Regions from separate parts of the Chromobacterium sp. INPA-IVC genome, predicted to be linked through region 4. Evidence: predicted binding sites of a transcription regulator. Region 4 holds the regulator's gene; each other region holds the start of a gene.
The links. Region 4 encodes FNR, which switches genes on or off when oxygen is low (the NO sensors DNR and NnrR bind a similar motif). Its sites were predicted from a motif close to TTGATNNNNATCAA; they were not measured.

Region 1: a site for FNR is predicted at 2,442-2,455, ahead of ACX17K_RS18390 (M61 family metallopeptidase). Genes of this name have one in related genera too.
Region 2: a site for FNR is predicted at 1,811-1,824, ahead of pflB (formate C-acetyltransferase). Genes of this name have one in related genera too.
Region 3: a site for FNR is predicted at 1,803-1,816, ahead of ACX17K_RS06170 (4-hydroxyproline epimerase). Genes of this name have one in related genera too.

What each region holds. Positions count from the first base shown of each region.
Region 1 is NZ_JBTNLS010000009.1:226,425-230,195, reverse strand. It holds gene ACX17K_RS18405 (cbb3-type cytochrome oxidase subunit 3) at 1-12, opposite strand, end outside; gene ccoO (cytochrome-c oxidase, cbb3-type subunit II) at 16-630, opposite strand; gene ccoN (cytochrome-c oxidase, cbb3-type subunit I) at 646-2,070, opposite strand; gene ACX17K_RS18390 (M61 family metallopeptidase) at 2,530-3,771, shown strand, end outside.
Region 2 is NZ_JBTNLS010000009.1:26,855-30,625, reverse strand. It holds gene ACX17K_RS17435 (hypothetical protein) at 214-387, shown strand; gene ACX17K_RS17430 (formate transporter FocA) at 848-1,630, shown strand; gene pflB (formate C-acetyltransferase) at 1,901-3,771, shown strand, end outside.
Region 3 is NZ_JBTNLS010000003.1:162,572-166,342, forward strand. It holds gene ACX17K_RS06165 (dihydrodipicolinate synthase family protein) at 1-682, opposite strand, end outside; gene ACX17K_RS06170 (4-hydroxyproline epimerase) at 738-1,664, opposite strand; gene ACX17K_RS06175 (PAS domain-containing protein) at 1,977-2,780, shown strand; gene ACX17K_RS06180 (hypothetical protein) at 2,904-3,293, shown strand; gene ACX17K_RS06185 (Lrp/AsnC family transcriptional regulator) at 3,301-3,723, opposite strand.
Region 4 is NZ_JBTNLS010000004.1:141,529-145,299, forward strand. It holds gene ACX17K_RS08345 (inositol monophosphatase family protein) at 1-72, opposite strand, end outside; gene ACX17K_RS08350 (RNA methyltransferase) at 218-979, shown strand; gene ACX17K_RS08355 (DUF1853 family protein) at 969-1,883, shown strand; gene fnr (fumarate/nitrate reduction transcriptional regulator Fnr) at 1,931-2,677, opposite strand; gene hemN (oxygen-independent coproporphyrinogen III oxidase) at 2,781-3,771, shown strand, end outside.

The DNA.
Region 1 (3,771 bases), on a different contig from region 4:
GACCCAGTCCATGGCTTAGCGCCTGTTCTTCACGGCAAGGCCCAGGCCTTGCAGGTAGGCGACGACGGCGTCCTGTTCGGATTTGCCTTCCACCTGGGATTTCGCTTCGGCGATGTCCTTGTCGGTGTAGGGCACGCCGACCAGGCGCAGGGCTTCCATCTTCTTCGGCACCACGTCGGCGTCGGCCAGGTTCTTGGCCAGCCACGGGAAGGCCGGCATGTTCGACTCCGGCACCACGTCGCGCGGGTTGTTCAGGTGCACGCGATGCCATTCGTCGGAATAGCGGCCGCCGACGCGGGCGAGGTCGGGGCCGGTGCGCTTGGAGCCCCACAGGAAGGGATGGTCGTACACGGATTCGCCGGCCACGGAGTAGTGGCCGTAACGTTCGGTTTCGGCGCGGAACGGGCGGATCATCTGGGTATGGCAGGTGGTGCAGCCTTCGCGGATGTAGATGTCGCGGCCAGCCAGCTGCAGGGCGGTGAACGGCTTGACGCCGGCCACCGGTTCGGTCACGGATTTCTGGAATGCGAGCGGCAGGATTTCCACCAGGCCGGCCACGCTGACCACCAACAGGGTCAGCACGATCAGCCAGCCTACATGCTCTTCAATCAGTTTCTGGATTCTGTCCATGATTATTCTCGCCTGTTAATGTGCTTCTGCGGTGATGGCCGGGATCTTGGCATCGACGGCGCGGCCTGCGACGACGGTGCGGTAGGTGTTGTAGGCCATCAGCAGCATGCCGGAGAGGTACAGGAAGCCGCCCAGCAGGCGCACCGTGTGGTACGGGTAGGTGGCTTTCACCGCCTCGACGAAGGCGTAGGTCAGGGTGCCGTCCGGGTTCAGCGCGCGCCACATCAGGCCTTGCATCACGCCGGAGATCCACAGCGCGGCGATGTAGAGCACCACGCCGACGGTGGCCAGCCAGAAGTGGGCCTCGATCAGCTTGACGCTGTGCATGGTTTCGCGGCCGAACAGGCGCGGGATCAGGTAGTACATCGAGCCGATGGTGATGAAGCCCACCCAGCCCAGCGCGCCGGAGTGCACGTGGCCGATGGTCCAGTCGGTGTAGTGGGACAAGGCGTTGACGGTCTTGATCGACATCATCGGGCCTTCGAAGGTGGACATGCCGTAGAACGACAGCGACACCACCAGGAACTTCAGCACCGGGTCGGTGCGCAGCTTATGCCAGGCGCCGGACAGGGTCATGATGCCGTTGATCATGCCGCCCCAGGACGGCGCAAGCAGGATCAGGGAAAACACCATGCCGACGGACTGGGTCCAGTCGGGCAGAGCGGTGTAGTGCAGGTGGTGCGGACCGGCCCACATATAGGTGAAGATCAGCGCCCAGAAGTGCACGACAGACAGACGGTAGGAGTACACCGGACGGCCGGCCTGCTTGGGAACGAAGTAGTACATCATGCCAAGGAAGGCCGCGGTCAGGAAGAAGCCCACCGCGTTGTGGCCGTACCACCATTGCACCATCGCGTCGACGGCGCCGGAGTATACCGAATAGGATTTCCACATGGTCACCGGCACGAAGGCGGAGTTGACGATGTGCAGCAGCGCCACGGCCAGGATGAAGGCGCCGTAGAACCAGTTGGCCACGTAAATGTGCTTGACCTTGCGGATGGCGATGGTGCCGAAGAACACGATCGCGTAAATCACCCAGATCACGGCGATCAGCAGTTTGATCGGCCATTCCAGCTCAGCGTATTCCTTGGAGGTGGTGAAGCCAAGCGGCAGCGTGATGGCCGCCAGCACGATCACCAGCTGCCAGCCCCAGAAGGTGATGGCGGCCAGCTTGTCGGAAATCAGCCTGACGTTACAGGTACGTTGCACCACGTAGTAGGAGGTGGCGAACAGACCGCAGCCGCCGAAGGCGAAGATGACGGCGTTGGTGTGCAAGGGACGCAGGCGGCCAAAGTGGAACCAGGGCCCGAAATTGAGCTCCGGCCACACCAACTGGGCCGCAATGATGACGCCCACCAACATGCCGACTATGCCCCAAACTACGGTCATGATGGCAAATTGGCGCACCACCTTATAGTTATAAGTGGATTGCGTTTCCATTTAAGGTTTTCTCCAAGGTTGCTAACTCAGAACATGACAAACCAAGGCAGCTTGAACTTTTCAACCTCATCCCAATCTGGAAATTGGAAAGGCAAGCCGCGGGGAACCGTGTTGTGAAAGTCGAATCAGGTGCTTGACCTGTACCGATAGGCTTTGATGTCTGTATTAGCAGTTTGCCGGCCTTTTCGATAGCACCAAATTTCCACGTATCCAATGCCGTTATTCTAAATCAAATGCCTTATGCGAGCCAGTTGCATAGTCGGCTTGGATCGATTCTCGTCTGTCCTAATTCTCGCGGTATTACGAGGGTAGCGATACGAATAGTGCATGTTGCTACGCATGCAATTGTATTGTCGTATTGGTATGACTTCTTGACATGGATCAATACGCCATGAGGGCAACCGCCAAAATCGCGGAAATGCTAGAATCATCAAGTTTTGCAACGCTTGCAGGCTGATCATGACCCAACCCGTCCCAGTACATTACACGCTGCGCCCGGTGTCTCCGGAAGCGCACCTGTTCGAAGCAACCGTCACAGTCACGCACCCGGCCAAGGATGGCCAGGTGTTTTTTTTGCCGGCGTGGATTCCCGGCAGTTATATGATCCGTGAATTTTCCAAGCACATCGTCGAGATGGAGGCCCGCGCCGGCGGCAAACCGGTGGCGCTGCGGCAGCTGGAAAAGAACCGCTGGCAGGCGGCGCCGGCCAAGGGCGCGCTGACGCTGCGCTATCTGGTCTACGCGTTCGATCTGTCGGTGCGCGGCGCCTATCTGGACGGCGAGCGCGGTTTCTTCAACGGCACCAGCGTGTTCCTGGCGGCGGAAGGCTACGAGGGCGAGCCCTGCGCCGTGGAGATCCACGCGCCGGAAGGCAAGGCTTACGCCGGCTGGAAAGTGGCGACCAGCCTGCCGGCCGTCGACGTCAAGAAAAAGAGCGGCTTCGGCGGCTACCTGGCATCCAACTACGATGAGCTGATCGACCACCCGGTGGAAATGGGCGAGTTCCAAAAGGTCAGCTTCAAGGCCTGCGGCGTGCCGCACGAGTTCGTCGTGTCCGGCCGCTTCCAGGGCGATCTGAAACGGCTGGCCGAGGATACCCGCAAGATCTGCGAATACCAGATCAAGCTGTTCGGCGAGCCGGCCCCGTTCGAGCGCTACGTGTTCATGCTGTTCGTCGGCAAGGACATCTACGGCGGCCTGGAGCACCGCGCGTCCACCGCGCTGGTGGCCAACCGCGACGACCTGCCTGCGCCTGGCGCGACCGACATCGGCGACGGCTACCTGAAACTGCTAGGCCTGATCAGCCACGAATACTTCCACAGCTGGAACGTCAAGCGGATGAAGCCGGCGGCGTTCACGCCCTATGACTTGAACCGCGAAGGCATGACCCGCTTGCTGTGGGCGTTTGAGGGCATCACTTCTTATTACGACGATCTGACCCTGGTCCGCTGCGGCCTGATCGACGAGAAGCGCTACCTGGGCCTGCTGGCCGAAACCATCACCGGCGTGCAACGCGGCGCGGGCAGAATGAAGCAGACGCTGGAGCAATCCAGCTTCGAGGCCTGGACCAAGTACTACCGCCAGGACGAGAACAGTCCCAACAGCATCGTCAGCTACTACACCAAGGGTTCGCTGGCCGCGCTGGCGCTGGACCTCACGATCCGCCGCGACAGCAAGGGCAAGCAGTCGCTGGACGACGTG
Region 2 (3,771 bases), on a different contig from region 4:
AAAATCGAAATTAATTCATCATGCTTTATGGGTTTTATTGAAATTATTTTTAATTATTAGATATTTTGAGCAATAAAATTTCTTGAAAATGTTTTAATTCATAAATTATTCCAATTTTTATATTTCGCGCATCTTGCAAGGCAAGCTTGGCATCAATTGCTGTGTGGAGTAATTGCTCGGCAACAAATTTGCGTCGCCAAAGAGGCTGAAGTGATGAATCTCAGGATGGAAACCGGCGTTGTCATGCATGCGGATGCGTGGCCTGTCTGCCGGGCGCAATCAGAGTTTTCTTTTCAAGATGCTGAATTAAAACGATTTTTAAGTTTTTTGATTGGGGTGGTGGGGCGAGGGGCGGGAAGGTTGAGCTGTTTGTTCGATTATGATTGAAGTTGTTCGAAACAGTACTATCTCCAGTTGCTGGCATGGTCATAAATGTTCAGTTTCGAAAAATAATTATCAAAAATGAACAATATTACTTTCGAAACTGGTGAGCTTCAGACTGGGGCGCGGCCAGTCCTGGCTTGGGTTTGATCCATGGCCGGCCGCGAGGAGTCAAGCCTGCGGTGGACAGGTTGCCTGATACGATGGCTGATATTGCCAAATTATTTTTTAAATCAATCGCTTGATTTTCTACGTGGCTATTCCGCTGGATAGGGATGGGATGATCGTGCGCTGGCGGCCGTCAACCGGGTGGACGCGGAACGGGACCGGATGCAGTGTTGATTGTTATCAAACACAAATTTACTAAAACGAACATAAAATTTGCGGGAAGTCGCACTGGATGCGAACGGCCCCGGCCCGCGTCCGCTCTGCGCCAGCTTACCCACTATTGAAGAGACGAAACGAAATGAGCCACCCATCCACCCTCGCCTACGTGGTCGACGAGGCAGCCAGCAAGCAGGAAGTGCTGCTGTCCGAGCCCGGCCGCTATCTGCTCAGCGCCGCCATGGCCGGCGCCCTGATCGCCGTCGTGCTCGCGGTCAGCCTGAAACTCGGCCAGGTGTTCTTCGCCGCCGGCGATTCCGGCTATTACATCGCCACTTCCGGCTTCTTCGGCGTGGCGCTGGTCAGCATCATCGTCTGCAAGGTGGAGCTGTTCACCAGCAATGTGATGTATTTCACCGTCGGCCGCCTGAGCGGACGCTGCCGCACCTGCAACCTGTTGCGCAGCTGGGCGGTGGTGTATATCGGCAACCTGATCGGCGTGCTGCTGTTCGTCGCCGTGCTGGCCGGCGCCGGCGGCATGGGCGCGCTGCCCGCCAACCATCTGCTGTTCAGCGTGGTGGAACATAAAGTGCATGCGTCTTTCCTGGAGATCTTCTGGAAGGGCGTGCTGTGCAACTGGGTGATCTGCCTGGCGGTCTGGGTGCCGATGCGGCTGGCCAACGAGGCGGCGCGCTTGCTGATCATCATGTTGCTGGTGTTCGTGTTCTTCTTCTCCGGTTTCGAGCACAGCATCGCCAACATGGCCTTCTTCGCGCTGGCCAAGCTGCAGGGCATGGCCGGCCTGGAGTGGGGCGACATCCTGCATAATATGGTGCCGGCCACGCTGGGCAATATTGTCGGCGGCGCCATCGGCGTCGGCCTGGTGGTGTTCCAGCTGGAACGCCACACGCTGCAGACGGTCTGATGCTGTAGGGAAACATTCCGGCCGGCGGACGGCATGTGGATGTTCGATTTCGAATGTAGTCGGCGCGGTACATGGCGTACCGTGCCGATTTTGCTATAAACCATTGAGAAAATAAGGACATTGGACGCATCTGGCATGTTGCGCCGCGGGATCGAAAACGCGCCGAAAGCGGTGGCTGACTTGACTAAGATCAAGCGAAATTTTCGAATCCGAATGTACGATGTGTTCAATATCTAACACTTACTGGATCAGCCAAGAAGGAGGCACCAGATGGACGCCATCACTCAAAATGCTACCCAAGCCAACCCGTGGCGCGACTTCGCCGCAGGCGACTGGCAGAGCAAGGTCGATGTCCGCAACTTCATCCAGCTGAATTATCAGCCGTACGAAGGCGACGACAGCTTCCTGGCTGGCGCGACCGATCGCACCAAGAAGCTGTGGGATACCCTGGGCGAACTGCTGAAGCAGGAACGCGCCAAGGGCGTGCTGGACGTGTCCGCCGACCGCGGCTCCTCCATCACCGCGCACGACGCCGGCTACATCGATCAGGCCAATGAAGTGATCGTAGGCCTGCAGACCGACGCGCCGCTGAAGCGCGCCATCATGCCGAACGGCGGCCTGCGCATGGTCGAGAACGGCCTGGAAGCCTTCGGCTTCAAGCTGGACCCGATGATCAAGGAAGTATGGGAAAAGTATCGCAAGAGCCATAACCAGGGCGTGTTCGATGTCTACACCCCGGAAATCATGGCTTGCCGCAAGTCCGGCGTGATCACCGGCCTGCCGGACGCCTACGGCCGCGGCCGCATCATCGGCGACTACCGCCGCGTGGCCCTGTACGGCACTGACTTCCTGCGCGCCGAGCGCCAGCAAGTGTTCCACGAGCTGGACAACGCCACTTTCACCGACGAAGTGATGCGTCAGCGCGAAGAGCTGTCCGAGCAATTCCGCGCGCTGGACGAACTGAAGCAGATGGCCGCCAAGTACGGCTACGACATCAGCCGTCCGGCCGCCAACGCCCGCGAAGCGGTGCAATGGGTGTACTTCGCCTACCTGGCCGCCGTCAAGGAACAGAACGGCGCCGCCATGTCCTTCGGCCGCGTGTCCACCTTCCTGGACGTGTACATCGAGCGCGACATCGCCGCCGGCGCGCTGACCGAGGCTGACGCCCAGGAAATGATCGACGATCTGGTGATCAAGCTGCGCATCGTCCGCTTCCTGCGCACTCCGGAATACGATCAATTGTTCTCCGGCGACCCGACCTGGGTGACCGAATCCATCGGCGGCATGGGCGAAGACGGCCGCACCCTGGTGACCAAGAACAGCTTCCGTTTCCTGAACACCCTGTACAACCTGGGCCCGGCCCCGGAACCGAACCTGACCGTGCTGTGGTCCACCCGCTTCCCGCAGGGCTTCAAGAACTTCTGCGCCAAGGTCTCCATCGACACCAGCGCCATCCAGTACGAAAACGACGATCTGATGCTGCCTTACTGGGGCGACGACTACGGCATCGCCTGCTGCGTGTCGGCGATGAAGATCGGCAAGCAGATGCAGTTCTTCGGCGCCCGCGCCAACCTGGCCAAGGCCATGCTGTACGCGATCAACGGCGGCCGCGACGAGAAGAGCGGCGCGCTGGTGGCGCACGGCTTCGAGCCGATCACCAGCGACGTGTTGACCTACGACGAGCTGATGCCCAAGTTTGAGAAGATGATGGACTGGCTGGCCGCCACCTACGTCAAGGCGCTGAACTGCATCCACTACATGCACGACAAATACGCCTACGAACGCATCGAAATGGCGCTGCACGACCGCGACATCATCCGCACCATGGCTTGCGGCATCGCCGGCTTGTCCGTGGCCGCCGACTCGCTGTCCGCCGTCAAGTTCGCCAAGGTTCACATCATCCGCAATGAAGAAGGCCTGGCCGTCGACTACAAGATCGAAGGCGACTACCCGGCTTACGGCAACAACGACGACCGCGTCGACGACATCGCCGTGTGGCTGACCCAGTCCTTCATGGACAAGATCAAGGCCCAGCCGTACTTCTACCGCGACTCCAAGCCGACCCAGTCGGTGCTGACCATCACTTCCAACGTGGTGTACGGCAAGAAGACCGGCAACACCCCGGACGGCCGCCGCGCCGG
Region 3 (3,771 bases), on a different contig from region 4:
TGCTCAGTGCCACCAGGTGCAGCACTTCGCGCGGCAGCGCGTTGCCGATGCCGGTGATGGCGCCGGTGGCGTTGCAATTGACGAAGCCGTGCACCACCTGGGTGTCCACCCCCACCATCAGCGTGACTTCGTCATCCTGGGAGGTGATGTGCTCGGCGGCGTAGCGCATGTCGGCGGCGCCGCCGAACTCCTTGAAGCCGATCAGATTGGGATAGGCGCGGCGCAGCTCGAAGAACAGGTCGGCGCGGGTGGCGAAGCCGTAATAGGGGCTGTTGTAGATCACGGCCGGCAGCTTGGGCGCGGCAGCCAGAATGGCCGAGAAATGCGCCTTTTGCGCGGCCGGCGACGCGCCGCGCGACAACACGCGCGGGATCACCATCAAGCCATGCGCGCCCACCCTGGCGGCGTGGGCCGCATGGGAAACCGCCTCGCGGGTGTTGACGGCGCCGGTGCCGACTATGGTCGGCACGCCGGCGGCCACCAGCCGCGCCACGCCCTCCTGGCGCTGGGCTTCGCTCAGCAACGGCCAGTCTCCCATCGAGCCGCAGTACACCACCGCACTCATGCCCAGGGATACCAGCTCCTTGCCCTTGGCCACCAGCGCGTCGAAATCCGGCTGGCGATCGGCTGTGCACGGGGTCATCAGCGCCGGGATGCAGCCGGTGAAAATGTTATCGCTCATTGTCTTGCTCCTTGCGGCATTCATTCAGGTGGTAAAGGTAACGAGAGGCGCGGGCTCAGATGCCCCACGCGAAGGGGTCTTGCTCGTCGATCAGCAATGTGGCGCGCGCCGTGATGTGGGCGCGGCCGGTGATGTAGGGGCGGATGAAGTCGCCTTCGCGCTGGTAACGGCCGATGAAGCGGCTGCCGGTGATGCCGGCCTGCACCCACTCTTCGCCTTCGGCCAGCTTGCCGTCGGCGGCCAGGCAGGCCAGCTTGGCGCTGGTGCCGGTACCGCAGGGGGAACGGTCGTAGGCCTTGCCGGGGCACATGACGAAGTTGCGGCTGTCGGCGTGTTCGTCATCGGCGAACAGCTCCACATGATCGATGCGCGCGCCGTCGGCGCCGGTGATGCCCTGCGCCTCCAGCGCCTGCATCGTGGCGCAGCTGAACGCGCTCAGCGCCTCGACATTGTCCAGCCGCACGCTCAGGCCATGCTCGGCCACCAGGAAAAACCAATTGCCGCCCCAGGCGATGTCGCCAGCCACCGTTCCATGGCCGGGCACCTCCACTGTCGCCTGCCTGCGGTAGCGGTAGGCCGGCACATTGCGCAGCGTCACCGCGCCGTCCTGATGCAAGACGGCGTCCACCGGCCCCACCGGGGTGTCGATCTTGTGGGTGCCGGGCGCGATGCGCCCCAGGTAATGCAAGGAGGCAATCAGGCCTATGGTGCCGTGGCCGCACATGCCGATGTAGCCCGTGTTGTTGAAGAAGATCACCCCGCAGGCGGCGTCGGGCGAAACCGGCTCGCAACACAGCGCGCCCACCAGCACATCGCTGCCGCGCGGCTCCAGCAGGCAGGCGCGGCGCCATTGGTCGTGCCGCTCGCGCAATTCATCGCGCTTGTCCGCCATGGAGGCCCCCGCCAGCGCGGGAAATCCGCTCAGCACCAGCCGGGTGGGTTCGCCCCCGGTGTGGGAATCGATGATCTCCATCTGTTTCATTCGCTTGTCCATTTTCAAACCCCATCCAGTCCGGCCGACCGCGCCGTCGTCTCGCAGGCCGTTGATTCCATTGAATCTCCTCGCCGCGCCGGTATTCGCTTCCACCCCGCTAGCATGGCTGCGTTGTCGCCGACAATCTTGATGGTTATCATCAGTTGCGATGACGAAATCGGCATAGTTTTCGTTTCAGAGGGCTTGACGTGCGGGATAGGCTTGATGCTTGGCCGGGCGGCAGAGCATTCGGGATGGCGAGGCGGCGTCGGACGCCGACGGCCAGGCGCGGCGCTTGGCGCGCCAAGAAAGGCGGGAGGGATGACGAGCGAGACCGTGGAAAAAATCGCCCGCTGGCGGGATGAAATCCGCCCGGCGACGATAGACCAGCTGCTGGCGGGCATCGCCCCGCTGTTGCCGGTGCTGGACCTGATCCCCAATGCGGCCATCTTCATCAAGGACAGGCAGGCGCGCTATCTCTGCGCCAACCAGACGCTGGTGCAGCGCTGCGGACTGAGGGATTTGCGGCCGTTGCTGGGCAAGACCAGCGCGGAAGTGTTCCCGGCCCAGTTGGGGCCGGCGTATACGGCGCAGGATCTCAAGGTGCTGCAGGACGGCCTGGTGCTGGAAAGCCAGCTGGAACTGCATCTGTTCAAGAACCGGGAGCCGGGCTGGTGCCTGACCTACAAGTGGCCGTTGCGCGACCGGCAAGACGAAATCATCGGCCTGATAGGCATCTCGCTGGACCTGCAAGCGGCCAGCAAAACCCACCCGGCGTACAAACGCCTGGTGGCGGTGGACGAGTTCATTCGCCGCAACTTCAGCCAGCCGGTCACCATGGCGGAGCTCACCGGCATCGCCGGCATGTCCGCCGCCCAGCTGGAGCGCTACTGCAAAAAGGTGTTCCACCTGTCGCCGCGGCAGATGATACACAAGGCCAGGCTGGAACACGCGCACCGGCTGCTGCATGAAGACATGGCCATCACCGAAGTGGCGCTACGCTGCGGCTATGCCGATCACAGCGCCTTCAGCCGGCAGTTCAAGGCCTTGACCGGCCTGACGCCGCGCCAGTACCGCCAGCAGCTGGGCAAGAGCGATGCCGGGCCGGCTTCGGATGCTGAATAGCCAGCGCGGGGTTCTGAGACCGGCTGCGCTTGTCCGGCCGTGGGTCTGACAGCAAGTCCACGCAACCTCTGGCGGCGGCCTCGGTCATAATGCGGTGATCCATCACTGAACACGGAGCGTTTGATGAAGTTTCTCCTGCCCGCCGCCGCCCTACTAATTTCCGCCGCGGCCATGGCCGATGCGCCAAGCAAGCCCGTCATCACCGGCAACATCCTGCGTCTGGATTCCGCCTGCGATTTCACCGAAAGCAGCCTGAACATCCAGCGCGACAACCTCTCCCTGAGCGCCACGCTCAACAAGCCAGCCGCCGCGCGCCTGCAGCAGGCCACCGGCGACTTCCTGAATCAAAGCATGGTGGTGGTGATCAACGACGTGCCCGTCAGCGCTCCGGTAGTCCGGGCCGTGATCAACACCGGCAAGGTTCAATTCGCGCTGGGGCGCGACGCCGCCGACAAACTGTTGCCCACCCTGCTGGAAACCACCTGCTACCAGGAAAAGCCGCAGGCCAAATAACCGGCCGCTAGGCCTTGTGCGTGGACAGCAAGATGCTGGTTTCGCTGGCGGAAATGCCCGGAATCAGCCTGACGCGCCCCAGCACCCGGTCGAATTGCTCGAGCGAATCGGCGCGCAGCTCGGCCAGGATGTCCCAGCGGCCATTGGTGGAGTGCAAGGCGTGGACGCTGGGATCGCCGCGCAGCGCCTGCATCACCGCGGCGGCCTTGTTGCCCTCCACCGAGATGCACATCCATGCCCGGATGCGCCTGGCTTCCGCCTCCGGCTTCACTTTCACCGTGTAGCCGACGATCACCCCGCTCTCTTCCAGCCTGGCGATGCGATGCTGCACCGTCGCCCGCGACACTCTCAGCTTCTCCGCCAACGCGGTGACGGATATCCGCGCGTCGTCGCGCAGCAGCGCCAGTAATTGCCTGTCGGTATCGTTCATGCCAAATCGTCAATCAAACCCATCAATTTGTAAAACAATATGAAAATT
Region 4 (3,771 bases):
GAGCGACGCGCGCTGGATAACACTGCCTGCGCGGCGAGCGGCTTTAACCGCGACATTGAGCATCGGATGCATTGACGGCCTCTACACTTGAACGATGGGCGGGTGTCCGTCGATGACGCGACACCCGCCGGTAACAATCTGGGTTAAGGAACAAAAAAACCCGACGCCTGGGCGCGGGCTTTTGGTATATGCCCGCTATTTTAATGTGAAAACGCCAATGAATAAACCCCAAGTACCTGATTTTCTGAAAAACATCCGCGTGGTGCTGGCCCGCCCCAACCATCCTGGCAATATCGGCTCGGCCGCGCGCGCGATGAAAACCATGGGTTTGAGCCGCCTGTATCTGGTCGAACCCAAGGTATTTCCCAGCGACGAGGCCAACACGCTGGCCTCGGGCGCGGTGGATCTGCTGGAGAACGCCATCGTGGTTTCCACGCTGGCCGAGGCGCTGTCCGACGTCACCGTCGCCTGCGCGCTGACCAGCCGCCGCCGTGAATTGACCACGCCGCTGTCCACCCCGCGCCAGACCACGCCGGAATTGATCGCCCGCGCCCGCGACGGCGAACAGGTGGCCCTGGTGTTCGGCAACGAGACCTTCGGCCTGTCGATCGAGGAAGTGGAGCAATGCAACCGCCTGGTGACCATTCCCGGCAACCCCGACTACTTCTCGCTGAACCTGGCGATGGCGGTGCAGGTGATGACCTACGAGCTGTTCAGCCACACCGGCGTGGACGTGGAATACCTGCGCGCCGAGGGCGAAGCCGCGACCCAGAGCGAGGTGGACGGCATGTGCGGCCACCTGGAACAGGCGATGGACGAGATCGGCTACTTTCAACGGCGCAACAGCGAACGGCTGATGCGCCGGATGCGCACCATGTTCCATCGCGCCGGGATGCTGCGCGAGGAGATCGACATCCTGCGCGGCTTCTACAAACAGGTGCAGCGCACCGCCTCCGGCCGGCCCGGGGATGCCGACTGAGTCCAGCCTCGCCCTGCCCTACGCGCGCCCCGCGGTGCGCGACCTCGCCTTTCTGCTGACCTCTCCTTCGCCCTGGCTGTGCGGCGCCGACCTGCCCGTTGAACGATTGCTGGGACCGGACGGCGAGGCGCTGCTCGCCCGGCTGGATCATGCGCCAGCCGAGCTGGAAGCCTGGCTGGCCGCCGCCGCCGCCGCCAAACGGCTGGGACAATATGCCGAACGGCTTTTCTCCTTCTGGTTTCGCCAGGCGAAACACATCGACCCCATCGCTGAAAATCTGAAAGTCATAAATCGGGAGCACCGGACGATCGGAGAGTTCGACTTCCTGCTGAGGCTGGACGGCGAGCCCTGGCATCTGGAAACAGCCAGCAAGTTTTACCTTTCGCTAGGCGAAACCGCCGACGATCTGGTCGGCCCCGGCCTCAATGACGGCTGGCGTTTGAAAGCGACCAAAACCACAACACAATTGCGGCTTTCCCGCCATCCCGACGCGCTTGCCATCCTTCCGGATGGCTTTCAAGACTGCCGCGCCGCCGCCCGGCTCTGCGGCTGGTTCTTCTATCCGGCGGGCCAATCGCCGCCCGCGCCGCTCAATCCCCATCAACTGCGCGGCTGGCTCGCCCCCAGGGACGCCCCCTGGCCGCGCGCCGGCGGCGATTCGCGCTGGGCCTGGCTGCCCAGGCTGTCATGGCTCGCCCCGGCGCTGCTGGCCGAAGCCGATACGCTGGACGAGACGGCCCTGCGCGCGCGGCTGCAAGCGATGCCGGCGCCGCAACTGTTGGCCGAACTGCAAGCGGTCGGCGGCGGCCTGTGGCGCGAGGTCGCGCGCGGTTTCGCCGTCCCGCCCGGCTGGCCGGCCCCCGAGCGTCTGGCGGCGCTGAAACTCAAAATCTCGCGGACATGAAAAAAGGCAGGCGTCGCGCCTGCCTTGATTGCCGATTCCGGACTGCCTTAGTGGCCGTCAGCGTGCATGCAGCCTGAAATCAGGTTTTTCAGCTCGTCTACCAACACCAGCTGGATGTGCTTGTGATCGACGGTGATCCAGCCCTGCTGCTGGAACTTGGACAGCGTGCGGCTGACCGTTTCCAGCTTCAGGCCGAGGAAGCTGCCGATCTCTTCCCGGCTCATGCGCAGGATGAAATCGTTGGCGGCAAAGCCTCGGGTGGACAGCCGTTGCGACAAGTTCAGCAGGAAGGCGGCGATGCGCTCCTCCGCCTTCATATTGCCCAGCAGCAGCATCACGTTCTGGTCGCGCACGATCTCGCGGCTCATCAGGCGGTAGAAGTGGTGCTGCAGGCTGGGGATGTCGCGGGACAGCGACTCCATCCGGGTGAACGGCAGCTCGCACACTTCGCTGTCCTCCAGCGCCACCGCGTCGCAGCTGTGGTTGCTGGAGGAAATGCCGTCCAGGCCCATCAGCTCGCCCGACATCAGGAAGCCGGTCACCTGCTCGCGGCCATCCTGGCTGGCGACACAGGTTTTAAAGAAGCCGGTGCGGATCGCGTACAGCGACTTGAAGGACTCGCCGCTGCGGAACAGGTATTCGCCGCGCTTCAGGCGGCGGCTCTGGCGGATCACCGCGTCCAGTTGGCCCATTTCCTCGCGGTTCAGGCCGACAGGCAGGCATAGCTCGCGCAGGCTGCAGCTGGAGCAGGAGATTTTCAGCGTATGCAGGGAGGTTTGGTTTTGTTCAGACATGCTGTGTGTGCAAGCCGGCGAAGCTTGACCCTTATCAAGGCGGAATTCACTAATTTTTCGCAAATTTACCAGTCCTCCAGAAGTTTTACCATCCGAATACGACATGAAAACTACCCACCCCTTCTCTCCCGCCCATTTTGTCTTCGATCGCGAGTTGATCGAGAGGCTGGATGGCGCGGGGCCTAGATACACATCCTACCCGACGGCAGATCGTTTTACGTCTAATTTCTCGACGCAAGACTATCTGGACAAACTGCGTCAGCGCCAGATCGGCGCCAACCGCAGACCTCTATCATTGTACGCTCATATACCTTTTTGCAACACCATCTGTTATTACTGCGCCTGCAACAAGATCATCACCAAGGATAGCGGCAAGGCGGACCAGTATCTGGACTATCTGGAGAAGGAAATCCGCCTGGTGTCCGCGGAACTGGGCATCCGGGAAAAAGTGATACAACTGCACTTTGGCGGCGGCACGCCCACTTTCCTGTCCGATGCCCAGCTGGAAAGGCTGATGGGCATGCTCGGAACCCACTTTGAATTCCTGAGCGACGGAGAATATTCCATAGAGATTGATCCGCGCAAGGTAAAACGTGAAACCATGCTGAAATTGGCAGGATATGGTTTCAATCGCGTCAGCGTGGGCATACAGGATTTCGATCCGGCGGTGCAGCGAGCGGTGAACCGGGTACAGACCGAAGAGGAAACCCGCGCGGTGATCGAAGCTGCGCGGGAGGGCGGGTTCAAATCGGTCAGCCTGGACCTGATCTACGGCCTGCCGCTGCAGAGCCGGGAAACCATGCGCGACACGCTGCAGAAGGCGCTGGCGCTGGATCCGGATCGGCTGTCACTGTACAACTACGCCCACCTGCCCAGCGTGTTCATGCCGCAAAGACGCATCAACGAGGCGGATCTGCCGCCGGCCGCGGTCAAGCTGGACATCCTGCAGGACGCGGTGAAGACGCTGACCGACGCCGGCTACGTGTTCATCGGCATGGACCACTTCGCCAAGCCGGACGACGAGCTGGCCATCGCCCTGCGCCAGGGCCGGCTGCAGCGCAATTTCCAGGGCTACTCCACCCACGCCGACTGCG